Regions from separate parts of the Streptomyces sp. NBC_01176 genome, predicted to be linked through region 2. Evidence: riboswitches for the same ligand, from Rfam matches in the RefSeq annotation. Region 2 holds a riboswitch; each other region holds the start of a gene.
What was found. Region 2 has a riboswitch for thiamine pyrophosphate ahead of thiO (glycine oxidase ThiO). Riboswitches for the same ligand answer to the same signal wherever they lie in the genome.
Positions count from the first base shown of each region.

Region 1: linked by a shared signal. The riboswitch ahead of OG199_RS08305 (purine-cytosine permease family protein) and the one ahead of thiO (glycine oxidase ThiO) in region 2 are both predicted to bind thiamine pyrophosphate.
Region 3: linked by a shared signal. The riboswitch ahead of OG199_RS13780 (thiamine ABC transporter substrate binding subunit) and the one ahead of thiO (glycine oxidase ThiO) in region 2 are both predicted to bind thiamine pyrophosphate.

Region 1 is NZ_CP108600.1:1,978,102-1,985,806, forward strand. Features, by position in the region: gene thiD (bifunctional hydroxymethylpyrimidine kinase/phosphomethylpyrimidine kinase) at 1-380, opposite strand, end outside; gene OG199_RS08305 (purine-cytosine permease family protein) at 486-1,880, opposite strand; TPP riboswitch at 1,870-1,964, opposite strand; gene OG199_RS08310 (maleylacetate reductase) at 2,185-3,291, opposite strand; gene OG199_RS08315 (type III PLP-dependent enzyme) at 3,386-4,603, opposite strand; gene OG199_RS08320 (SH3 domain-containing protein) at 5,867-6,220, opposite strand; gene OG199_RS08325 (rhodanese-like domain-containing protein) at 6,434-7,705, opposite strand, start outside.
Region 2 is NZ_CP108600.1:6,942,531-6,950,235, reverse strand. Features, by position in the region: gene metF (methylenetetrahydrofolate reductase [NAD(P)H]) at 1-754, opposite strand, end outside; gene thiE (thiamine phosphate synthase) at 953-1,597, opposite strand; gene OG199_RS30050 (Rv2175c family DNA-binding protein) at 1,692-2,057, opposite strand; gene OG199_RS30045 (FAD-dependent oxidoreductase) at 2,662-3,894, opposite strand; gene OG199_RS30040 (hypothetical protein) at 3,971-4,354, opposite strand; TPP riboswitch at 4,407-4,518, shown strand; gene thiO (glycine oxidase ThiO) at 4,516-5,694, shown strand; gene thiS (sulfur carrier protein ThiS) at 5,691-5,891, shown strand; gene OG199_RS30025 (thiazole synthase) at 5,895-6,689, shown strand; gene pknB (Stk1 family PASTA domain-containing Ser/Thr kinase) at 6,953-7,705, shown strand, end outside.
Region 3 is NZ_CP108600.1:3,265,544-3,273,248, forward strand. Features, by position in the region: gene OG199_RS13770 (ABC transporter ATP-binding protein) at 137-1,252, opposite strand; gene OG199_RS13775 (ABC transporter permease) at 1,252-2,931, opposite strand; gene OG199_RS13780 (thiamine ABC transporter substrate binding subunit) at 2,907-4,001, opposite strand; TPP riboswitch at 4,079-4,197, opposite strand; gene rlmN (23S rRNA (adenine(2503)-C(2))-methyltransferase RlmN) at 4,237-5,343, opposite strand; gene OG199_RS13790 (DUF6928 family protein) at 5,551-6,309, shown strand; gene OG199_RS13795 (hypothetical protein) at 6,558-6,908, shown strand.

The DNA.
Region 1 (7,705 bases), 5.0 Mb from region 2:
AGCGCGTCGTCGGCCAGCAGCCGGTCACCGTGCTTGGAGACGCTCACCGGATCCACCACCACGGGCGCGGCGACGTCCGACAGCAGCTCGGCGACGGTCTCGACGAGCAGCACGGAGCCGAGCATGCCGGTCTTCACCGCCTGCACCCCGATGTCGTCCACGACGCTGCGGTACTGCGCGCGCACCGCCTCCGCGGGAAGTTCCCAGGCTCCCTGCACACCGAGGGAGTTCTGCGCGGTGACCGCGGTCAGCACGCTCATCCCGTGCGCGCCGAGCGCCAGCATGGTCTTGAGGTCGGCCTGGATGCCGGCGCCGCCACCCGAGTCCGAACCGGCGACGGTCAGGACGCGGGGCGGGGCGGCGGGCGTGTTCGAGGACATGACGGGTTCGCTCCGTACGAGAGACGAGACGGATGAGGCGGGCGGGTGAGGCGGGACGGGTGAGGGGTGCGGGACGACAGGGCCCGTGGCCGGCCGCGGCCGTGGTCAGCGACGCAGCCGCAGCGGCGCGTACACCGCGAGGGCCGCGAGGAACGCCACCCCGTAGGCGAGGTCCGCTCCGTGCAGGGCGCGGGCGACCGGACCGACGTACAGGCTGGTGCTCATGAACGGCACCGCCGCGGCGAAGGCGCCGACGAACGCCACCAGCGCGGGCCACCACGGCTGCGGGCGGGCGCTCTCGGCGGACAGGTCGATCGGTGCGCCGGCGCGCGCCCTGGCCCGGACGAGCCAGTCGACGGCGACGATCGCGACGAACCCGGGGATCCAGTAGCCGACGAGCAGCAGCACGTTCTGGAACCGGGTCGTGGTGTCGGCGGCGTGCATCCAGAGCACCAGCGGGAAGCCGAGGACGGCCGCCAGCGCGGCGGCGGCCGGGCGCGGCAGGCGTACGCCCATGGTCTGCAGGGCGAGCGAGCCGCTGTAGTCGTTCATGGCGTTGCTGCTCAGCGCGGCCAGGGCCACGGCGAGCAGCCCGAAGGCGCCGAGGACACCGCCGCCGAGCAGGGTGTCGACGCCGCGGGCGGTCTGGTCGGTGAAGACGGAGGCGCCCCACAGGCCGAGCGCCTGGACGGCCACGAAGGACACACTGACACCGGCGAGCGTGCACCAGAACATGCGCGGCCGGGATGCCGTGCGCGGCAGATAACGGCTGAAGTCGCTGGCGTAGGGGGCCCAGGACAGCGCCAGGCTGAGGGCGATGGTGCAGGTCAGGACGAACGCCCCGGCCCGGTCGGCGCCGTGCGCGGAGGCGGTGGCGGCGGGGTGGTCGCCGTTCAGGAGCTTCACCGTCAGCGCGGCGAAGGCGGCGGCGAGGGCGAACGTCATCACGGTCTGGAGCCGGTGGATCACCTCGTACCCGAGGACGCCGAGCGCTCCCTGCGCGCCCATCATGACCAGCACTCCCAGCCAGAACGGCCAGCCGCACAGCTGGGCCAGCGCGTCCCCGCCGAACAGGCCGATCAGGGCGTCCCAGGCGATCGAGGACAGCCACTGGAGCGCACCCGGCACCAGCACGGCCCGCCCGAACGCGAGCCGGGCGAGCGGCAGCTGTCCGGCGCCGGTCTGGCTGCCCCAGGTGCCGAGGTACGCCGTCGGCACCGCGCCCAGCAGGGTGCCCAGCACGACGGCGGTCAGCGCGGTGGAGAAGTCCAGGCCGAGCGCGACGCCCACGGTGCCGGTGAAGACACCGGTCATCGTCAGGTTGGGGGCGAACCACACGGTGAACAGGCGGCCGGGGCCGCCGTAGCGGTGGTCCTCCGGCACCGGGGCGATGCCGCGCGCCTCGACGCGCAGATCGCCGGGAGCCTCGGGCATCCGCCCGTCGAAGACGCCCTGCGGGCCCCCGACGGCCACTTCACCACGGGCATACGGCAACGACATGAGACATCCCTCCGCCAGTCCTAACTGGTTCAGGTTCGACGGGTGTGATCTCAGCCCTCGTGCGGGGCACCCCGTGTCCGGTTCGGCGTCAGGATAGCCCGGTCCGCGCGTTCGTCCCAGGCAGGGTGCGCACCGACCGTGCGCGTGGGAGCGCGGGGCCGGCGAATCGGCGCGGGGTCCGCGGGGTCCGCGGGGTCCGCGGGGTTCGTCGGGTGCGCGGGGTGCGCGGGGTGCGCGGGGTGCGCGGGGTGCGCGGGGTGCGCGGGGTCGATGCGTGGTGGACGGCGGGCGATGCGCCGCGGCGCTAGGAGCCGACGCGCGGCTCCCAGCCCTCGTACGCCGCTGTCAGCAGGCCCAGCACGCCGTGCGCGGTGACCTCGCGCGGGTTCGGGTATGCCTGGCCGGCGACCTGTGCTGCGGCCACCGCCAAGTCGGCCTCCTCCAGGCCGAGTTCGGCGAGGGTACGGGGTGCGCCCAGACCTCCGGCGAACTCCCGCAGGGCGCGGGGGACGTCGTCCGTGCCGAGCACCCGGGACAGAGTGGCGATCGCCCGGGGCGCGGCGGGCGCGTTGTAGGCGAGGGCGTAGGGCAGGACCACGGTGTGCGTCTCGGCGTGCGGCAGGCCGAAGGTGCCGCCGAGGACGTGGCACAGCTTGTGGTGCAGGCCCATGGTGGTCGCGCCGAGGCAGGCGCCGCACAGCCACGCGCCGTACAGGGCGCGGCTGCGCGCGTCGAGGTCGCCGGGGTCGGCGGCCACGTCCGGCAGGGCGCCCGTCATCGCCCGGACGCCCTCCCCGGCCATGAGGGAGACGAGGGGCGAGGCATCGGGCGCGTACAGGGCTTCGACGGCGTGCGCGAGGGCGTTGACGCCGCTGGTCACGGAGAGGGGGACGGGGAGACCGAGGGTGAGCTCGGGATCGTAGACGACGCTTCGGGGCTGGACGACGAGGTCGCGTCCGGTGCGCTTGGCGCCGTCTTCGGTCAGGCCCCACACCGAGGTCATCTCGGAGCCGGAGTAGGTGGACGGTACGGCGATCAGCGGCAGCCCGGTGCGCAGCGCGATCGCCTTGCCGAGGCCGATCGCGGAGCCGCCCCCGACCGCCACACAACCGTCGGCGCGCATCTCGCGGGCCACCTCGACGGCCTGGGCGGCGACCTCGGCGGGTACGTGCATCCGGGCCTCGGCGTGCAGCCCCGCGCACTGGCCGCCCAGCGCGTCGGCGACCGCCCGTGCGGTGGCCTCGCCCCGGCCGCCGCAGACCACCAGCACCCTGTGCAGACCGAGCCGGGCGACCTCGCCGGGGGTCGCGGACACGGCGGCGCCGGGCCGGAAGACGACCCGGCCGGGCCGGGTCTCGTACGAGAAGTCGAGCGGGTTGTCTGTCGTGAAGTCGGTCGGTTCGACGGTCATGCCACTCTCCTGGTCCGGCACACGATCCTGCCAGGCGTGTCCGAGGATGCGCCGCCGCGCTCCCGACGGCAACTCCTGGTGTTCGGTCGCACGGTCATCGGGACCGGTCGCCGCCGGCGCCCGCGTCCAGGAAGTGGAACCCGGGTTCCGGATAGCGCGCGGGGGCCGGGTGCGGGGCGGACGAGATGTAGGCGCCCGCGAGGGAGAACACCACGCGGTCGCCGGCCCGCAGTCCCTGCGCCCGGACGTCGCGGACCAGGACGTCCTTCGGCGTGCTCAGCTGGCCGGTGAGGGTGGCGCGCTCCCTCCGCACCACGGGACGCGGCCAGGAGTACGGCCACGGCTCCACTTCGAGAACGGACCAGGGCTGGTCGTGCCGCCCGTTCACCGGGGTGCTCAGGTGGACGGCGCCGCCGCGGATGACGGCGAAGTCCTCGCTGGAGCCGTGCTCGACGTCCAGTACCTCGCTCGCGTACCAGCCGCAGTACGCGGTCAGCGCGCGGCCGGGCTCGATCCGCAGCGTCAGTTCCGGGTGGGCCGCGGCGAGTCGGGCGAGGCCCTCGCCGTAGGCGTGCCAGTCGAAGCGGCGCTCGGGGCGGTCGTAGTCCACCGCCATGCCGCCCCCGAGGTCCACCTCGGTGAGCTGAAGGCCGTTCCGGGCGGCCAGTTCCAGGGTCCAGGCGACGACGGACTCGGCCAGCGCCACATGCTCCTCGGCGTGCACCCCGTTGGCCAAGTGGGCGTGGACACCGCGCAGTTCGAGGCTCGGATAACTGCCGTCCGTGAGCAGGCCGACGATCACGTCGGCACGGGCCGGATCGAGGCCGGAGGGGGTGGCGGACCCGCCGCCGTCCGCCGCGAGGAGGCCGTCAACCGGGAGGTCGAACCGGAGCAGCACCGCCACCCGGCGGTCCGGAGCGTGCCGCTGGGCCAGCCCGGCCAGCATGTACAGCTCGTACTCGCTCTCGACCTGGAAGCGTGTCACGCCCCGCTCCAGCGCGTCCGCCAGCTCCGTCGGGGTCTTCTCCGTGCCTCCGAAGACCCGCGGGCGGTCCACGGCGGCCTCGGCGACATGGTCCAGTTCGATGCCGGAGGACACCTTGTAACCGTCGACGTACGGGCCGAGTTCGGCCAGGATCTCCGGTTCCCCGTTGGCCTCGACCGCGTAGTACAGCTCGACGCGATCCGGCAGCGCGGCTCTGACGGAAGCGGCGTGGGCGCGCAGTGCCACCAAGTCGTATATGTAGGCGGGCAGTTCCGTGGGCGACAGGGAGAGGATGCGGTCGCGCACCGCGCGCGGGGGTGTGATCATTGGGGCACTCCGGGTCGTATGGCGCGGGATGTCGTGGGCACGCGACGCGGGTGGCGAGCGGCCGGAGGGCATCGCCGACCGGCCGGCGCGCGATACGGGGAGCAGGGCCACGTCGGATACGCGGAGCAGGACCGCGTGCGCCACGGGATCGCCGACCTCGCTCCCGGGACGCGTGTGCGACGCGCGTGCCGGGTCCGTCGTCCGTGCCGGGTCCGTCGTCCGGGGTGGAGTGGCCGCGATACGCCGACCGAGCGTCCGGTTCGGCGCGCCGAGCGGGGACCGGGAGAGCACCGCCACCGCGCTCCGGCAGGCCGACGCCCTCGCTCGCAGGGCTCGCGCCCTGTGGCATCCCACCATCATTCTGATCCGCGACTCCAAAACCCGTGGCCCGGATACGATCTCTACCCGTCGAGAGATCCTTAGGCACCTCGGGCCGCTCGCGGGCGGCAGCCTCCCGGGAGTGTCGCCCGGCGCACACCACACCTCACGACACCTTGCCACGCCGCGGTTCCACGGGCACGTAGCCGACGGCGTTCCGGCGGTGCGCGCCACCATGTGGCGTTGAGGTGCTTCGTCGGGGAAAGCGGCCAGGACACGACGCGGGCGCGGACAACGGCCGGGTTCCAGGCGTCGGAGCTGCGCGCGTGGTCGGTGATCGCGCCGCTGGAGCAGATGTGCACCCCGGGGCGAACGAGATGCCCTCCGGGGCACGGCACTTGGGAACTTTCGGGCAGCACGGCGGTGTGGTCGCGTACGGGGGGACGTCGGCCGGTCGATACATCGACACATCGGTACATCGGCACATCGGTCGGTACGTCGGTACCGGCTGGCCCGCAGGTGGCGGCGGGGAGGGAGTCGTCCGCGACGACCGGCCGCCGCTCGGCGGCATGGCGCGGTCGACCGCGCCAGAGGTCCGCGCCGATCGCTGTCAGGCCTCGGTCGGCGGGCACGGGCGCGTGGGCGCCGGTGCCACGGCGATGTCCAGGTACGGCCCGTCACCCGGGCCCGGAAGATCCTGGAGCGTGGGATGCGCCCAGCGGATGTGGCAGCGCCTCAGATCGGGGCGGGTCGGATCAGGGTGGCTCGGACCGGGGTGGCTCGGACCGGGGTGGCTCGGACCGGGGGGTGAGCCGGGACGGGGTGGGTGGGTCGGGGCGGGCAGGACGGGATGGGTCGGGACGGCGCGAGACGCACGACGCGGTCCGGCGTGACGCGACGCGGTGCCCGGCTCCGCACGGAACCGGGCACCGCGTCCGGTCAAGGTCAGCAGGTGGCCGACGCGGGCAGTCCGCCGTACTGGTCGCCCTTGAGATACACGGCGCTCACATAGCCCTCGGCCAGCCGCACCCACACGTCGTTGACATAGCCGTTGTCGCGGATGGTCTCGCCGTGGGTCCAGCACGACGCGCCGCGCGGCTCCCCCGCGGCGACGTGCCCGGTGATACCGGTCTGACTCGACGGGCCGGAGCGGACGTTGACGTTCTCGTACGGCGTGACACCGTACGGCAGCCCCGCCGCCGCGGCTTGCGCCACGGCGGCGCCGGTCAGAAGCAGTCCGGCGGCGAACGCCCCGACACCCGCCGTGCTCAACGCCCTGGTCCTCATCCTCATGGTCATGCTGTCCTTCCCCGTGGTGGAGTCCCGGTGTGCTTCCCGGGTGGGACCGCGCGTCCCGCCCGGCCCCACAGGGCAACCTTGCAAGGTCGGCTCCGGGCAGGGAACTTCTTTCGACCACGCTCGAAACGTCCCGCCCCCGGGGCCGGCGTGATCCGGATGATCGAGGAGGGCCGTGACGGGCGCCGGCGGACGTCGCCGTCGGGGGCGGTCGCGTCACCCCCGGGCGCCGCGGACGCGGAGCCCCGCCTTCCCGGCGTGTGCGTAGGCGTCGTCCACGGCCACCACGGTGCGGCCCGCCGCGTCGAGCAGGGAGGCGGCGATGGCGGCGCGCATCCCGCCCGCGCAGTGCACCCACACCTCACCCGGGGGGATCTCGCCGAGCCGGCGGCGCACCGTGTGCAGGGGGATGTGGACCGAGCCCTCCACGAAGCCCATGGCCCGCTCGGACCCGCGCCGGACGTCCAGGACCACGACGCCCTCACGTCCGCGCCGCCCGGCGAGGTCGGCGAGGTCGGCGAGGTCGGCGAACACGGCGCGCGGGAAGGACCCCGGGGCCTCGCCCTCGCGCACCCAGCCCTTCGGCTCACCGGTCGCCGCGGCGGCGGGCCGGTCGATTCCCACCCCGACGAGTTCGCGCTGGGCGGCGGCCAACTGCTCCGCCGATTCCGCGAGCAGGGTCACGGGCTTGCCCCACGGGATCAACCAGGCCAGGTAGGCGGCCAGTTGTCCTTCGGCCTCGAAGTTGTAGGAGCCCGGCACATGGCAGGCGGCGAAGGCGACGCGGCTGCACAGGTCCACCACCCACTCCCCCGCGGCCAGCCGCGCGGCGATCTCCTCGGCGTCGGCCGCGGCGGGCGGGGTGAGGTCCACCGGCGCCGGACCTGCGGCGTTGGCCGGGCCCATGTGCGTGTAGTACGCGGGGATGTCGTCCAGTCCGGCGAGCAGGCCGGCGACGAAGGTGTCGACGTCCCGGGTGAGCGCCACGTTGTCCGCCCTCTCCCTGCCGATCGTCGTGGCCGTGCCGCCGGCCTGCCCGGCGGAGCAGAAGCTGCCGAAGCCATGGGTGGGCAACACGGCCGTCTCGTCCGGGAGTTCGGCGGCCAGCCGGTGCGCCGAGGCGTGCTGGGCCCGGGCCAGGCCCTCGGTCAGGCGCGGCTCGACGAGGTCGGGGCGGCCGACCGTGCCGATGAGCAGCGAGCCGCCGGTGAACACCGCCACCGCCGTCCCGGCGTCCTCCAGCACGTGGGCCGTGTGGTGCGGGGTGTGGCCGGGCGTGGCCACCGCCCGGAGGATCAGGCCCGCGGCGCCGTCCGCGGGGTCGACCGACATCCTGTCCCCGTCCCGCACGGGCGTGTGCGCGAAGGAGATCCGCGCGTCGGCGGGGATCAGATAGGCGGCACCGGTGATCCGTGCGAGTTCCGGGCCGCCGGTGACGTGGTCGTTGTGGAGGTGTGTCTCGGCGACATGGGATATCCGTACCCCGCG
Region 2 (7,705 bases):
TGGCTGTGAGGATCCGCTCTTTCAGGACGTCCGGGAACGAAGCGTTACTCAGCTGTGGAAGCCGTTCCAGCATCTTCACACTCGTCACCGGCATGACCTCGGGGATCACCGGCGTCCCGCAGCCCGCCGCCGCGACCCGGTCGCGCAGCCGGAGGTACGACTCGGGCTGGAAGAACATCTGCGTGATCGCGTAGTCCGCGCCGGCCCGGCACTTGTCGACGAAGTGCGCGACGTCCGTGTCCCAGCCGGTGGAGCGCGGATGCATCTCCGGGAAGGCGGCGACGCCCACGCAGAAGTCGCCGGACTCCTTGATGAGACGGACGAGTTCGGCCGCGTAGGTCAGGCCCTGGGGATGCGGCACCCACTCGCCCATGGGGTCGCCCGGCGGGTCTCCGCGGACCGCGAGCATGTTCCGGATCCCCGCGTCCGCGTACTGGCCGATGATGTTGCGCAGCTCGGCCACGGAGTGGTTGACGGCGGTGAGGTGGGCCACCGGCGTGAGCGTGGTGTCGGCGACGATCTGCTCGGTCTCCCTGACCGTGCCGGCGCGGGTGGAGCCGCCCGCTCCGTAGGTCACGGAGACGAAGTCGGGGGCGACGGCCTCTACCCGGCGCAGCGCGTTCCACAGGTTCCGCTCGCCCTTGGGGGTCTTCGGCGCGGAGAACTCGAACGAGTACGTCTTCTTGCCGGACGCGAGCATGTCGCTCACGATGCGTGCGCGGTCAGTCCTGGTGGAGGCAGATCCGAGGGCCATACTCGCAGGTTAGCCAGGGGGCGGCGGTCCCCCAACCGAACGGCAGTGAATTGTCTGATTCGTCGGCTTCTTGTCCACCCCTCGGACAGAGCGGGCCCGCGCCGACGGGCGGCGGGACGACCCGGCGGGCCACGGGTTCCGGCCGACGGGCCGCAGGCGGTCCGGCAAGCGGGCCACGGGCCGTGCGGCTCGGGGCGGTCAGGCCTGCCGCAGCCGCTTCGCGAACTCCGCGGCCGCCGCCGCGGGGTCGTCCGCCTCGGTGATCGCTCGTACGACGACGACACGGCGGGCGCCCGCCTCCAGCACCTCGTCGAGGTTGCCCAGGTCGATGCCGCCGATGGCGAACCAGGGGCGGTCGGTGTCCAGCGCGGCGGTGTGGCGGACCAGGTCGAGGCCCGGTGCGTGGCGGCCGGGCTTGGTGGGAGTGGGCCAGCAGGGGCCGGTGCAGAAGTAGTCCACGCCCTCCTGGACGGCGGCGGCCGAGGCCTCTGCCGCCGCGTGCGTGGAGCGGCCGATCAGGATTTCGTCGCCGAGGATGGCGCGGGCCGCGGGGACCGGGAGGTCCCCCTGGCCCAGATGGAGTACGTCGGCGCCGGCCGCGTGCGCGACGTCCGCCCGGTCGTTGACCGCGAGGAGCTTGCCGTGGCGGGCGCAGGCGTCGGCGAAGACCTGGAGGTGTTCCAGTTCCTCGGCCGCCTCCATGCCCTTGTCGCGCAGCTGCACGATGTCGACGCCACTCGCCAGAACGGCGTCCAGGAACTCGGCGAGGTCGCCCTGGCGCGTGCGCGCGTCCGTGCAGAGATAGACGCGGGCGTCGGCGAGGCGGGCGGCGTTCTCGGGCATGCGTGGGTCCCCCGTGTGCGGCGGTGCGTACGGACCACGGCGGCCGGGGTGGTCCGGGGCCGGCCGTGGTCCGTACGCCGGACGTGTTGTCGGATCAGACGGCGAGCGCCTGGGCGCGACGCTTCACCTCCGTGCCGCGATTCTCGCTCAGCGCCTGCGCGGGGGTGCCGGGCAGGGTCGGGTCGGAGGTGAAGAGCCACTCGAGCATCTCTTCGTCGGTGAAGCCGTCGTCCCGCAGGAGCGTCAGGGTGCCGGTGAGGCCCTTGACGACCTTGTCCTCGTCGATGAAAGCGGCGGGGACGTGCAGCGCGCGGTTCTCACCACGGCGTACGGCGATCAGCTGGCCTTCCTTGACCAGCTGCCGGACGCGCGTCACCTCGACGCCGAACTGTTCGGCGATGTCGGGGAGGGTGAGCCAGGCGGGGACGAGAGCATCGATCTTTGCGTCAATCTCGGTCACGGGACAAGCCTGCCATCCCGGACTGACACTCGGTACCCGAGCGCCACCCGTCCCGCGTCAGAAGTGCGTGAATCTCGCGGAATTCCGCCGAATTCCGGCGCGGCGGCACCCGCGCGGGCCGGGCGGCGGCCGGGCCGCCGCCCGGAGAGGGAACCGGTCGGCCCGGGGTCCGCCGACCGAGGGAACCCCCGGCCCGGGGCCGACTCCTCGGCGTCGCCCGCCCCAGGGAAGACGTCGGAACCCGCTCAGACCATGGCGCCCGTCGGACGGGAGACCCCACCGGCCCAGGGCCGACCCGTCAGCGGCGCCCACCCGAAGGACGACCTCGGAACCCGCTCAGACCATGGCGCCCGTCGGGCGGGAGACCCCACCGGCCATGCGCCGACCCGTCAGCGTCGCCCACCCGAAGGAAAACCTCGGAACCCGCTCAGACCATGGCGCCCGTCGAGCGGGAGACGCCCTGGGCCGACCCCTCGGCATCGCCCGCCCCAGCGGAAGGCCTCGGAACCCGCTCAGACCATGGCGTCCCTCAGACATGGGACCCCACCGGCCCAGGGCCGACCCCTCGGCGTCGCCCGCCCCAGCGGAAGGCGTCGGAGCCCGCTCAGGCCATGGCGTCCTTCAGAGGGCGGGACGGATTCGACAGGATCTCCGGGTCCAGCGGCATGCCCGCCTCGATCAGACGGCGCCCCTGGGCCAGGTCGCGGGGGCGGCCCACCGCCAGGAGGGCGACGAGGCGGGAGTCGCGCAGCCAGCAGACCGTCCAGGCGGCGCCCGAGGAGTCGCCGCGCCAGACGGTCGTGTCGGCGGGCGCGTGGTGGCCGACGTACTGGACGAAACGGCCGAACTGCTCGGACCAGAAGTACGGAACCGGGTCGTACGCCGCCGGGGCCTCGCCGATGATGTTCGCCGCCACCGTGCGCGGTCCCTGCAGGGCGTTGTCCCAGTGGTGGACGAGAAGGCGCTCCTCGTACCGGCCCGAGGGGAAGGAGGCGCAGTCGCCGACCGCGTAGACGTCCGGCAGGGAGGTGCGCAGGTGGCTGTCGGCCACGACCTCGCGGTGGGCGCCGAGCTCGATGCCGGAGCCGGCCAGCCAGGCGGTGGCGGGCCGGGCGCCGATGCCGACGACCACGGCGCCCGCGGGCACCCGGGACCCGTCGTCGAGCACCACGGCGCCGGGCTCGACGCGCTCCACGCGCGCGTGGGTGCGCAGCGAGGCCCCGCTGTCCGCGTACCAGGCGGCCATCGGCGCGGCCACCTCCGCGGGCAGCGCCCCGGCCAGTGGCCGGTCGGCGGCCTCGACGACCGTCACCGCGCACCCGGCCTCGCGCGCCGCCGTCGCGAACTCCGCGCCGATCCAGCCCGCCCCGACCACCACGATGTCGTGCTGCCGGGCGAGCACCGGGCGCAGCCGTTCGGCGTCGTCCAGGGTGCGCAGGAGGTGGACGCCGGGCATGCCCTGCGCGCCGGGGAGCTGGATCGGTTCCGCGCCGGTCGCCAGGACCAGGACGTCGTAGGGCACCGGTCCCGTGCCGGTGTCCAGCTCGTGGTCCCCGGGGCGCAGGCCCAGCGCCTCGCAGCCGAGCTTCAGTTCGATGCCCAGTGCCTCGAAGTCGATGTCGAAGGCGGAGTGCTCGGCCTTGCCGAGCAGCACCGCCTTGGACAACGGCGGCCGGTCGTACGGCTGGTGCGGCTCGGCGCCGATCAGTGTCACTCCGCCGGTGAAGCCCTGTTCGCGCAGGGCGACCGCGGTCTGTACGCCGGCCATGCCCGCGCCCGCGATGACGACCCGGCGTGCCGTAGGCCCCTGCGCTTGCCCCTGCGTCTGCTCGCTCACCTGATCACCATAGACACCTGACAATCCGTCAGTCAGCGGACGTGCTCAGTGACCTGTTCCACAATGCGACTCGGTGTCAGCCGGACCGTTCGACGCGGGCGGCCTGTGCGGGGCCTACGAGGGGTTCGCCCTGTTCCACCACGCTCGTCCCGCTGCCCGTCCGCGACTCCCACTCCCAGGTCTCCTCCAGCCGCAGCCGGCCGTCGGAGAGCTCCACCACGTCCGACACGCAGTGCCCGCCGGACGTGGTGCCGTCGCGTCCCAGCTGTACGTACCGGAAGTCGAGGCGGTCGCCCTCCCGGGTCCCCAGGAGACGGCCGCGGACGATGTCGCCACCCGCGTACTCGGCCCAGATCTCGCCGTCCTTCTCGTGGTACGTGAACCGGGTGCCGGTCCCGACCTGGCCCGGCGCCTGGTCGGCTACCGGGGCGAGGACGAGGCCGTCGAGCGAACGGGCCATGGGCGGAGGCTCCCTTACTGAGGCCCGCGGCAGCGAGCTAGGGTGGTCAACGTAGAGCACTCGCGGGAGCCCGGACGCACCGGGCTGAGAGGGAGGCTGGCGGCCTCCGACCGTACGAACCTGATCCGGGTCATGCCGGCGAAGGGAGGGGCTGGACGCCCATGTCGCATACACCGGCGGAGAGGTCCGTCACGTCCGACGTCCTGGTGGTGGGCGGCGGGATCATCGGCCTGGTCACGGCGTGGCGGGCCGCCCAGCGCGGGTTCACCACGGCGGTCGTGGACCCGGAACCGGGCGGCGGGGCCGCACAGGTCGCCGCCGGAATGCTCGCGGCCGTCACCGAGCTGCACTACGGCGAGCAGACCCTGCTGGGCCTGAACCTCGCCTCCGCGCGCCGCTATCCGGACTTCGTCGCCGAGCTCACCGAGGCGGCGGGCCAGGACCTCGGTTATCGCCGGTGCGGCACGCTGGCCGTCGCCCTGGACTCCGACGACCGCGCCCATCTGCGTGAACTGCATGCCCTGCAGAACCGTTCGGGGCTCGACTCGGAGTGGCTCAGCGGCCGGGAGTGCCGCCGGCTGGAGCCGATGCTCGCGCCGGGTGTCCGTGGTGGTCTGCGCGTCGACGGCGACCACCAGATCGACCCGCGCCGCCTCGCGAAGGCCCTGGTCACTGCGTGTGAGCGAGCCGGAGTGGTGTTCCACAGGACCTGGGCGGAGCGGCTGACCGTGGTCCGGGAGCGGGCCACCGGGGTCGTCACCGCGGGCGGCGACCGGCTGGAGGCGACGCAGGTGGTGCTGGCCGCGGGCAGCCTCAGCGGGAGACTCGAGGGCGTGCCCGACGACGTGAGGCCGCCCGTCCGCCCGGTGAAGGGGCAGGTGCTGCGGCTGACCGTGCCGAAGCGGTACGCGCCCTTCCTGAGCCGCACCGTGCGGGCCGTGGTCCGCGGCAGCCAGGTCTATCTGGTGCCGCGCGAGAGCGGCGAGCTCGTCGTCGGCGCGACCAGCGAGGAGCTGGGCTGGGACACCACGGTGACCGCGGGCGGGGTGTACGAGCTGCTGCGCGACGCCCATGAGCTGGTGCCCGGGATCACCGAACTGCCGCTGACCGAGACCCGGGCCGGACTGCGCCCCGGCTCGCCCGACAACGCTCCGCTGCTCGGCCCGACCGGGCTCGACGGACTGCTGCTGGCCACCGGCCACCACCGCAACGGCGTCCTGCTCACTCCCGTCACCGGGGACGTCATGGCGCACGTCCTCGCCTCGGGGGAGCTCCCCGAGGAAGCGCGCCCCTTCACTCCCCACCGGTTCAGCCCGACACGCACGGAGCAGCCCGTATGAACATCCTCGTCAACGGCGAGCGCCGGCTCGTCGCCGCGGGCACCGCCCTCGACACGCTCGTCGCCACGCTCACGGCGGCGCCCTCCGGCGTCGCGGCCGCGCTCAACGAGACGGTCGTCCCGCGCACCCAGTGGTCGTCCACGTCCCTGCGCGAGGGAGACCGTGTCGAAGTCCTCACCGCTGTCCAAGGAGGCTGACCCATGGCCGACGATCCGTTCGTCCTCGGAGGTACGTCCTTCACGTCCCGGCTGATCATGGGTACGGGGGGTGCGCCCAGTCTCGACGTGCTGGAGCGGTCGCTCGTGGCGTCCGGGACGGAGCTGACGACGGTCGCGCTGCGCCGGGTGGATCCCGCGGCGCACGGCTCCGTCCTGTCCGTGCTCGACCGGCTCGGCATCCGCGTCCTGCCGAACACGGCGGGGTGCTTCACCGCGGGCGAGGCCGTGCTGACCGCGCGGCTCGCTCGGGAGGCGCTCGGCACCGATCTGGTCAAGCTGGAGGTCATCGCCGACGAGCGCACCCTGCTGCCCGACCCGATCGAGCTGCTCGACGCCGCGGAGACGCTGGTCGACGACGGCTTCACGGTGCTGCCGTACACGAACGACGACCCCGTGCTCGCGCGGAAGCTGGAGGATGTCGGGTGCGCGGCGGTCATGCCGCTCGGCTCACCCATCGGTTCGGGCCTGGGGATCCGCAACCCGCACAACTTCGAGCTGATCGTGGAGCACGCGCGCGTGCCGGTGATCCTGGACGCGGGGGCCGGTACGGCGTCGGACGCGGCGCTGGCGATGGAGCTGGGGTGTGCCGGTGTGATGCTCGCCTCGGCCGTGACACGGGCGCAGGAGCCGGTGCTGATGGCCGAGGGCATGAGGCACGCCGTGGAGGCGGGGCGTCTCGCGCGGCGTGCGGGGCGGATTCCCCGGCGGCACTTCGCCTCGGCGTCCTCTCCCGCCGAGGGTCTGGCGCGGCTGGATCCGGAGCGGCCGGCCTTCTAGCGCGGCGGCGCCGGGCATCGCGGCGGCGGGGGACCGGTGCCCGCCGTGGCACCGATTCGTGCCGTCACGGGCTCCTCCTGGCGGTCGCGTGACGGCGGTTTCCGGCCAGTGGGAGCGTGGGGCTCCGGGTGGTGGGGGTCGCCGCCGGCGGAGCGGGCCGCGTCACCTCTTCGGCGCGATGTGCGTCACAGGTCGGCTGCAGTCCCGCCCCGGTACGGGCCACAGCGAGAGCGCCAACGGCGACGGCTCGTAGACTCGCTTGCGTGGATACGACCCTTCAGGACCCGCTTGTCGGGCAGATGCTCGACGGCCGCTATCGCGTCGACGCCCGGATCGCGGTCGGCGGAATGGCCACGGTCTACAGGGCCCTGGACACCCGTCTGGACCGCGTGCTCGCGCTCAAGGTCATGCACCCGACGCTGGCCGCCGACGTCTCGTTCGTCGAGCGGTTCATACGCGAGGCCAAGTCGGTGGCCCGGCTCGCGCACCCCAATGTGGTGCAGGTCTTCGACCAGGGGACGGACGGGTCGTACGTCTATCTGGCCATGGAGTACGTCGCGGGGTGCACCCTGCGCGACGTGCTGCGCGAGCGCGGGGCGCTCCAGCCGCGGGCCGCACTGGACGTCCTGGAGCCGGTGCTCGCCGCGCTCGGCGCCGCGCACCGCGCCGGGTTCGTGCACCGCGACATGAAGCCCGAGAACGTCCTCATAGGGGACGACGGCCGGGTCAAGGTGGCGGATTTCGGCCTCGTACGGGCGGTGGACACCGTCACCCAGACGACGGGGTCCGTGCTCGGCACGGTCTCGTACCTCGCTCCCGAGCAGATCGAGCACGGCACCGCCGACACCCGCGTCGACGTGTACGCCTGCGGAGTCGTCCTCTACGAGATGCTCACCGGCGGCAAGCCGCACTCCGGTGACTCCCCCGCCCAGGTGATCTACCAGCATCTGAACGCGGACGTACCACCGCCGTCGGCCGCCGTGCCGGGCCTGCCCTTCGCGCTCGACCAGCTGGTC
Region 3 (7,705 bases), 3.7 Mb from region 2:
CGGGGGCCTCTTCCTGACAGTGGCCCGCAGGTCCGTACACGCCACGCCTCGGCCGCGTCACCGGCATCCCGATGGCGTGCGGCGCGGTCACGGTGCCGCACGGACGCCCCGCCCAGTGGTCGTGGTGGTCGGAGGTCTACCCGGCCGAGGCGTCCCCGAGCACGACGACCTCGGCCGCGTCGAAGGCCACCGCGACCTGGTCGCCGGGCGCGGGCGCCTCCCGCAGCGCGCACGCCGCCTCCAGCCGCGGCGCGCCCTCCGGCTGAAGGTGGACGGCGACGTGGGTGCCCCGGAAGGTGCGCGCGGTCACGGTGCAGGGCAGCCCGTCCTCGGCGGCGACCAGCCGTACGCCCGCGGGCCGCACGAGCAGCGTGCCGGGCCCCTGCGGGGTGCCGTCGGGTACCGGGAGCTTCCCCCACGGCGTGTCCGCCACCCGGCCTGTCACCGTCGCGTCGACGACGTTGTCGAAGCCGAGGAAGCGTGCCACGAACTCGTCCGCCGGATGCTGCCAGACCTCAAGGGGCGTACCGGACTGGGCGATTCGCCCGTCGCGCATCACCACGACCCGGTCGGCCAGCGCGAAGGCCTCGCCCTGGTCGTGCGTGACGGCGAGCACGGTCGTGCCCAACCGGCCGAAGAGCTCCCGGAGTTCGACGACCAGTCGTTCGCGCAGCGAGCGGTCGAGCTGGCCGAGCGGTTCGTCGAGCATCAGCAGCCGGGGGCGAGGGGCGAGGGCACGGGCCAGCGCGACCCGCTGCTGCTCGCCTCCGGACAGGGCCGCGACGGCCCGGGAGGCGGCGCCGGGCAGCCCGACGAGTTCCAGCAACTCACCGACGCGCACCGCCTGTTGTTGCTTCGACGCGCCGTGCATCCGGAGCCCGAAGGCGACGTTGCCGCCCACGTCGCGCTGCGGGAAGAGCTGATGGTCCTGGAACATCAGCCCGACGCCCCGGCGGTGCGCGGGCACCTCCGCCTGGTCGTGGCCGGCCAGGAGCACACGGCCCGCGTCGAGCGGCTGCAGTCCGGCCACCGCCCGCAGCAGCGTGGACTTGCCGCTGCCGCTCGGCCCGAGCACGCACACGATCTCGTGCTCGGCGACCTCCAGATCGACGGCGTCCAGCACGGGCCGGCCGCCGAAGCGCACGGTCGCGGCCTCGATGCCGAGCAGAACGTCCGACGCCGACGCGGACGCCGACGCCGCTGCCCCCGCCCCCGTCGCCCCAGCCGTCGCCTTCGTGACGAGCTTCGCCATCAGAACTCCCCCGTCCGGTCGGTCCGCACGCGCTCCAGCAGCAGCAGCGCCACCGCGCACACCACCATCAAGATCGTCGAAAGTGCCATCGCCTGCCCGTAGTTGAGGTCCCCGGCGCGCCCGAGCAGCCGCGCGACCGCGACCGGCAGCGTCGGGTTGTCGGGGCGCGCGATGAAGACGGTCGCCCCGAACTCACCGAGCGACACGGCGAAGGCGAACCCCGCCGCGATCAGCAGCGCCCGTCGCACCATCGGCAGATCGACCTCCCGCCACACCCGCCACGGCGAGGCCCCGAGCACCGACGCCGCCTCCCGCAGCCGTCCGTCCACGGCCCGCAGCACGGGCAGCATCGTCCGTACGACGAAGGGGACGCCCACCAGCGCCTGCGCGAGCGGCACCAGGATCCAGCTGCTCCTGAGGTCGAGGGGCGGCTCGTCCAGCGCGATCAGGAACCCGAAACCGACGGTCACGGCGGACACACCGAGCGGCAGCATCAGCAGTGCGTCGAAACCCCGTACGAGCCGACCGGCGCGGCCGGTGAGAGCGGCGGCCGCCAGACCTCCGATGACCACGGCGATCGCGGTGGCGGCGAGCGCGTACTCCAGCGAGTTGCCGATCGCCTCGATCGGGGCCACCAGGAAGATGCCGCCGTCGTCGGAGGCGAGCGCCCTGTAGTAGCCGAGTCCGAAGCCGCCGGGGGTGTCCAGGGATCGCTGGACCAGGACTCCGAGCGGCAGCACGAGCAGGACGGCGATGCTCGCGAGCACTCCCGTGAGCAGTGCCCACTGCCCGGCCCCGCGCGGCCGGCGGGCGGTCGTCTCCGGGGCCACCAGACGCAGGGCGGTCTCCCGGCGGCGTACGGTCGCGGCGTGGACGGCGAGGATCGCGCCGACGGCCACGAACTGGATGATCGTCAGCACCGCCGCCGTCGCGAGGTCGAAGATCTCCGAGGTCTGCCGGTAGATCTCGACCTCGAGGGTGGAGAAGGTCGGCCCGCCGAGGATCTGGACCACCCCGAACGAGGTGAAGGTGAAGAGAAAGACCATGAGCGCGGCGGCGGCGACGGCCGGGCTCAGGGCCGGCAGCGTCACCGTGCGCCAGGCCGCGAACCGGGAAGCGCCGAGCATGCGCGCGGCCTCCTCCTGGCGCGGGTCGAGCTGCGACCAGAGCCCGCCGACCGTGCGGACGACCACCGCGTAGTTGAAGAAGACGTGCGCGAGCAGGATCGCCCAGACGGTGGTGTCGAGCCGGACGCCCCACAGGCCGTCCAGGAGTCCCCCGCGGCCGATGAGCGCCAGGAACGCCGTGCCGACGACGACGGTGGGCAGTACGAACGGGACGGTCACCACCGCGCGCAGCACCTGCTTGCCCCGGAAGTCGAAGCGCGCGAAGACATACGCGCCGGGGAGCGCGATCAGCAGCGTGAGCGCTGTCGAGGCGAGCGCCTGCCAGGTGGTGAACCACAGCACGTGCCGGATGTCGGCCTGGCCGAGCACCTCGCCGATCCGTCCGAGCCGCCAGACCCCGTCGACCTCGAGACCGCGGGCCACGATCGCCGCGACGGGGTAGGCGAAGAAGACGGCGAAGAACACGACCGGCAGGGCCATGAGCCACAGCCGCGTCGCGCTCCCACGCCTCCTGGGCGCCGCCTCGGCTACTTCAGTACGAGCGAGGTCCACGACTTGACCCACTGGTCACGGTTCTTGGCGATCTCGGCGGGGGCCAGGGTCTCGGGGTGCGCGGCCTGCGGGCCGAACTTCACGAACACCTCGGGCACCTTCGCGGTCTCACGCACCGGGTACACGAACATGTTCAGCGGCATGTCCTCCTGGAACCTGAGGCTGATGAGGAAGTCGAGGAGCGCCTTGCCGCCCTTCGTGTTCTTCGCGTTGTCCAGCAGCCCCGCGTACTCGACCTGGCGGAAGCAGGTGCCGTTCGCGACCCCGGTCGGCGCGGTCTTCGGCTTCGGGTCGGCGTAGACCACCTCGGCGGGCGGCGAGGAGGCGTACGAGACGACCAGCGGCCGGTCGGCCTTGGCCTTCTTGCCGCCCGCGGAGCCCGAGAACTCGTCGTTGTAGGCCTGCTCCCAGCCGTCGACCACCTTCACGCCGTTGGCCTTGAGCTTCTTCCAGTAGCCCTGCCACCCGGCGTCCCCGTACTTCGCGGCGGTGCCGAGCAGGAAACCGAGGCCGGGCGAGGACGTGGACGCGTTCTCGGTGACGAGGAGGTTCCTGTACGCGGGCTTGATCAGGTCGTCGAAGGAGGTGGGCGGGGCCAGCTCGTGCTTGCTGAAGTAGGCCTTGTCGTAGTTGACGCAGATGTCGCCGGAGTCGATGGGCGTGACCCGGTGCTTCTCCTGGTCGACCCGGTAGCGCTGGACGATCTGGTCGGAGCCCTTGGGCTCGTACGGCTGGAACAGCCCGTTGTCGAGCGCCCGGGAGAGCAGGGTGTTGTCGACGCCGAAGAAGACGTCGCCCTGCGGGTTGTCCTTGGTCAGGATGGCCTTGTTGACGGCCTGGCCGGCGTCGCCGTCCTTGAGGATCCTGACCTTGTAACCCGACTCCTGCTCGAAGGCGTGCAGCACGCTCTTGGAGTAGGCGAAGGAGTCGTGGCTGACGAGGGTCACGGTCCTGGAGTCGGCGGCCTTGTCGCCGGAACCGGACGAGCCGCACGCGGACAGCGTGACGAGACCCAGTGCGACGACCAGGGCCGCGGTCGTCCGCCTCTTGGTGCTCACTTTGGTGCTCACTGGATTCCTCCTGGGGTGACCAGGAAGAGACGCGGCCCTGCCCGGGAACTCGGCGGTTCCCGGGCAGGGCGCAACAGCTTGAGTGATGCCCGAACTTCCTACCCAGAATGACCTGGGCGAGGTTCAGAGGGTCTGCGGCCCACCGGTGCTCCGGCTGCCGCACTCTCAGCGCTGTGGCGCTCCCCTGTCGGAATATGAAGATGTCGGAATATGAAAATGTACGTGCCGGGTCAGACTACCGCTCGGTCGCCGCGAGCTGGCCGCACGCCCCGTCGATCTCCTGGCCCCGGGTGTCCCGGACGGTGACCGGCACGCCGTGGGCCGCGATGGCCTCGACGAACGCCTTCTCGTCCTCGGGCCGCGAGGCGGTCCACTTCGAGCCCGGGGTCGGGTTCAGCGGGATGAGGTTGACGTGCACGGGCTTGCCCCTGAGCAGCCGCCCGAGCCGGTCACCGCGCCACGCCTGGTCGTTGATGTCCCGGATGAGGGCGTACTCGATGGAGAGCCGGCGCCCCGACTTGGCCGCGTACTCCCAGCCCGCGTCGAGCACCTCCCGCACCTTCCACCGTGTGTTCACGGGGACGAGGGTGTCGCGCAGCTCGTCGTCCGGCGCGTGCAGGGAGATGGCGAGGCGGCACTTGAAGCCCTCGTCGGAGAACCGGTGGATGGCCGGGACCAGTCCGACCGTCGACACGGTGATGCCGCGCTGGGAGAGTCCGACGCCGTCCGGCTCGGGGTCGGTGAGCGCGCGGATGGCGCCCACGACCCGCTTGTAGTTGGCGAGCGGCTCTCCCATACCCATGAAGACGATGTTGCTCAGCCGCGCCGGGCCCCCGGGGATCTCCCCGTCCCGCAGCGCCCGCATGCCGTCCACGATCTGGTGCACGATCTCGCCGGTCGACAGGTTCCGGTCGAGCCCGGCCTGGCCGGTGGCACAGAACGGGCAGTTCATCCCGCACCCCGCCTGGGAGCTGATGCACATGGTCACCCGGTCCGGGTAGCGCATCAGCACGGACTCGACGAGCGTGCCGTCGAAGAGCCGCCACAGGGTCTTGCGCGTGGTCTCCTGGTCGGTCGACAGATGCCGCACGACGGTCATCAGCTCGGGAAGCAGCGCTTCCTGGAGCTTGCCGCGCGCGGCGGCCGGGATGTCCGTCCACTCCGCGGGATCGTGCGCGAACCGCGCGAAGTAGTGCTGCGAGAGCTGCTTGGCGCGAAACGGCTTCTCCCCGATCGCGGCAACGGCCTCCTTACGCTCGGCGGGCGTGAGGTCGGCAAGGTGCCGCGGCGGCTTCTTGGCTCCGCGGGGGGCGACGAATGTGAGTTCTCCGGGCTTCGGCATAACCCTTCCAGTGTCGCAGATCAACTCGGGGAGCCCAGGCCAGAGCGGGGTGGGGGTGGTCACCCACGGGTGCCGCCTGTCAGCTTTGGTCGACCTCGCACGGCCCAGGGACGGCCCAGCACGGTCCTCGGTCGGACCCTCGTGGCGATGTCAGTGCCGGTGGCTATGGTGCGACGACCATCGAGCGCGACTCATCGGGGAGGGGCCATGGGAGCCAAAACGGGACTGCTCATCTACGCAAACGGCGAGGTGCCGGCCCTGCTGCGGCAGGCGGGGGCGGCGGACCTGGCGCGGACGTCCGAGATGATGCGGCGCCTTTACCCGGGCTGGGAGATCGAACAGCTCCCCGGCTCGACGCTGGGGGGCGGCGTGTACCCGCCGAAAGACACGGCGTACGCAGCGAGCCGACCGGGCGTGGAGATCGTCTGCGACCAACGGGTGATGATCGACTTCCCGTCCCAGCTTCCCGAGCACCTCGTCGCGGCGAGCGCCGGCCGACGGCTCGTCCTGCACGCCATGCACAGCGTCGTCGACTGGCTCGCGTTCGCGGTGTGGGAGGACGGGCGCCTGGTCCGCTCCCTGAGCCTGTCGCCGGACAGCGGCATCATCGAGAACCTCGGCGAACCGCTCCCCTTCGAGCTGCCCTACTGGGCCGGCGACCGCCCCGCGGACATCGCCCCCTGGCCCGACGAGGACGAAGAGCCGTACCCGCTGCCCTTCCACCCGTTGGACCTAGGCGAAGATGCCCTCCGCGCACTCTGCGGCTTCGTCCAGGAGGGCCGCCCCGAACCTGACGACATCAACGCATACGGCATCGACCTCCACGGATTCCACGTGCGGGACCCTCACGGGCCTGACCCTGCGGAGGAAGAAGCGAAGTTGAAAAAGATCATGGAAACCATGGGGTCGCCGCGCTTCTACACGCTGGGCCCCGATGGCTCGCTGATCGAGCGCGACGGCCTGTAGCCCACGACCGCTTCGTCCCGAAGCAGCGCGGGCCCGTGCTCAGCCTTGGCCCGGTGTGCTCCTCACCTGCGCTGACAGGCCGCAGACGCCGCGGTCCGTCGGCGTTGTCATGCGGTTGAACACTCGCGACTGCCGCTCCTCGCGTGCGCGAAACACCGGTGCGGGAGCACTGAAGGCTGCCTTACGATCCGTACTGCCTGCGTCGGCCGGCCCGCAGCACCAGCCCGTTGTGAAGGGGGCCACCCCCAGTGTGGGACGGAGCGTTCTACCGCGTCCGACGTGACGATTACGAGATCTGCTTCGTCCCCGACGCCGGGATGCCTCTTGACGAAATCGATGACGTCGACATGTGGGTGATCTTCAACAACGGGCACCGCTGGTCGGGGACGATCCACACCCTGGATGTCGTGCATCGCCTCATGGATCGTTGGCAGCAGACCGGCGAATGCCTTGGGGGCAGGTTCTTCTACACCTGGGATGGACTGATCGTCCGCGACAGAGGCATCGCCGGGATGGTCGATGTCGTCGACAACCTTGTTCGGAGCGGTGACTACAGAAACGTCTTCCGTGACGTCGGTCCAGAAGACACGGATGCCTGACCTCTTCGTGCCGAACTCTCCGCCGCGGGGTCGTCGAGGCATGAAGGCCCAGCTTTCCGGGTTCACACTGGCCGGTCTGGGCCTTTGCCGTGCCTTCGGGCTACTGGGCGCGGGTAGTTTCGAACCGCCGACATCCGCCTTGTAAGTTCGCTCCGCAACCGTCCGTGCTGCGGCCAGCGCCAAGAGCGTCGGTCGTCCCGGGTGGCTCAAGTCTGCTCAAGTTCGCTGTCGTTGATGTCAGACGTGGATGTCAGCTGAGTAGTTCAACTACCGTCGGCTGGGTCCTGCCAGTGCCAGGGCAGCCCCGGCGGCAGCCAGGGAGTACTGTCACTGCGCTCAAGCACTGGTGCCGCGCAGTCATCCGGCAAAGTACTACCGTCGATCACGGCCTCAAGCGTGAACTGGACATAGCGCAGGTACCCACGTACGTCGCGAATCTGGCGTTCGCGATGGATCTGGCCGATGCCTCGGTAGCCGACGTCGAAGCACAACCGCACAAGTGCCCTGTACCGATCGCGGACACGGTTGTCTCCTATGGAGAGGAGATCGGTCTGCATGCCCCGTCGGACCGAGGCAAGGGCCACTGCACATCGCTCACGAGCCCGCAAACTCAACCGCGGCTCGTCCTGTGCGAGGTCCGGCAGCGATGGCAGCCACGCGTAAAGTTCTGCGAGGTGGTCCAAGAGCCGCTGTGCAGCCTCCGCAGAGCGCTGCTGCATCCCTTGCTGACGTGCTAACGCGCTGTTGGCAGCTTCTTGAGATGCCGCGAGCTGGATTTGTGATTCGACAGTCCTCGC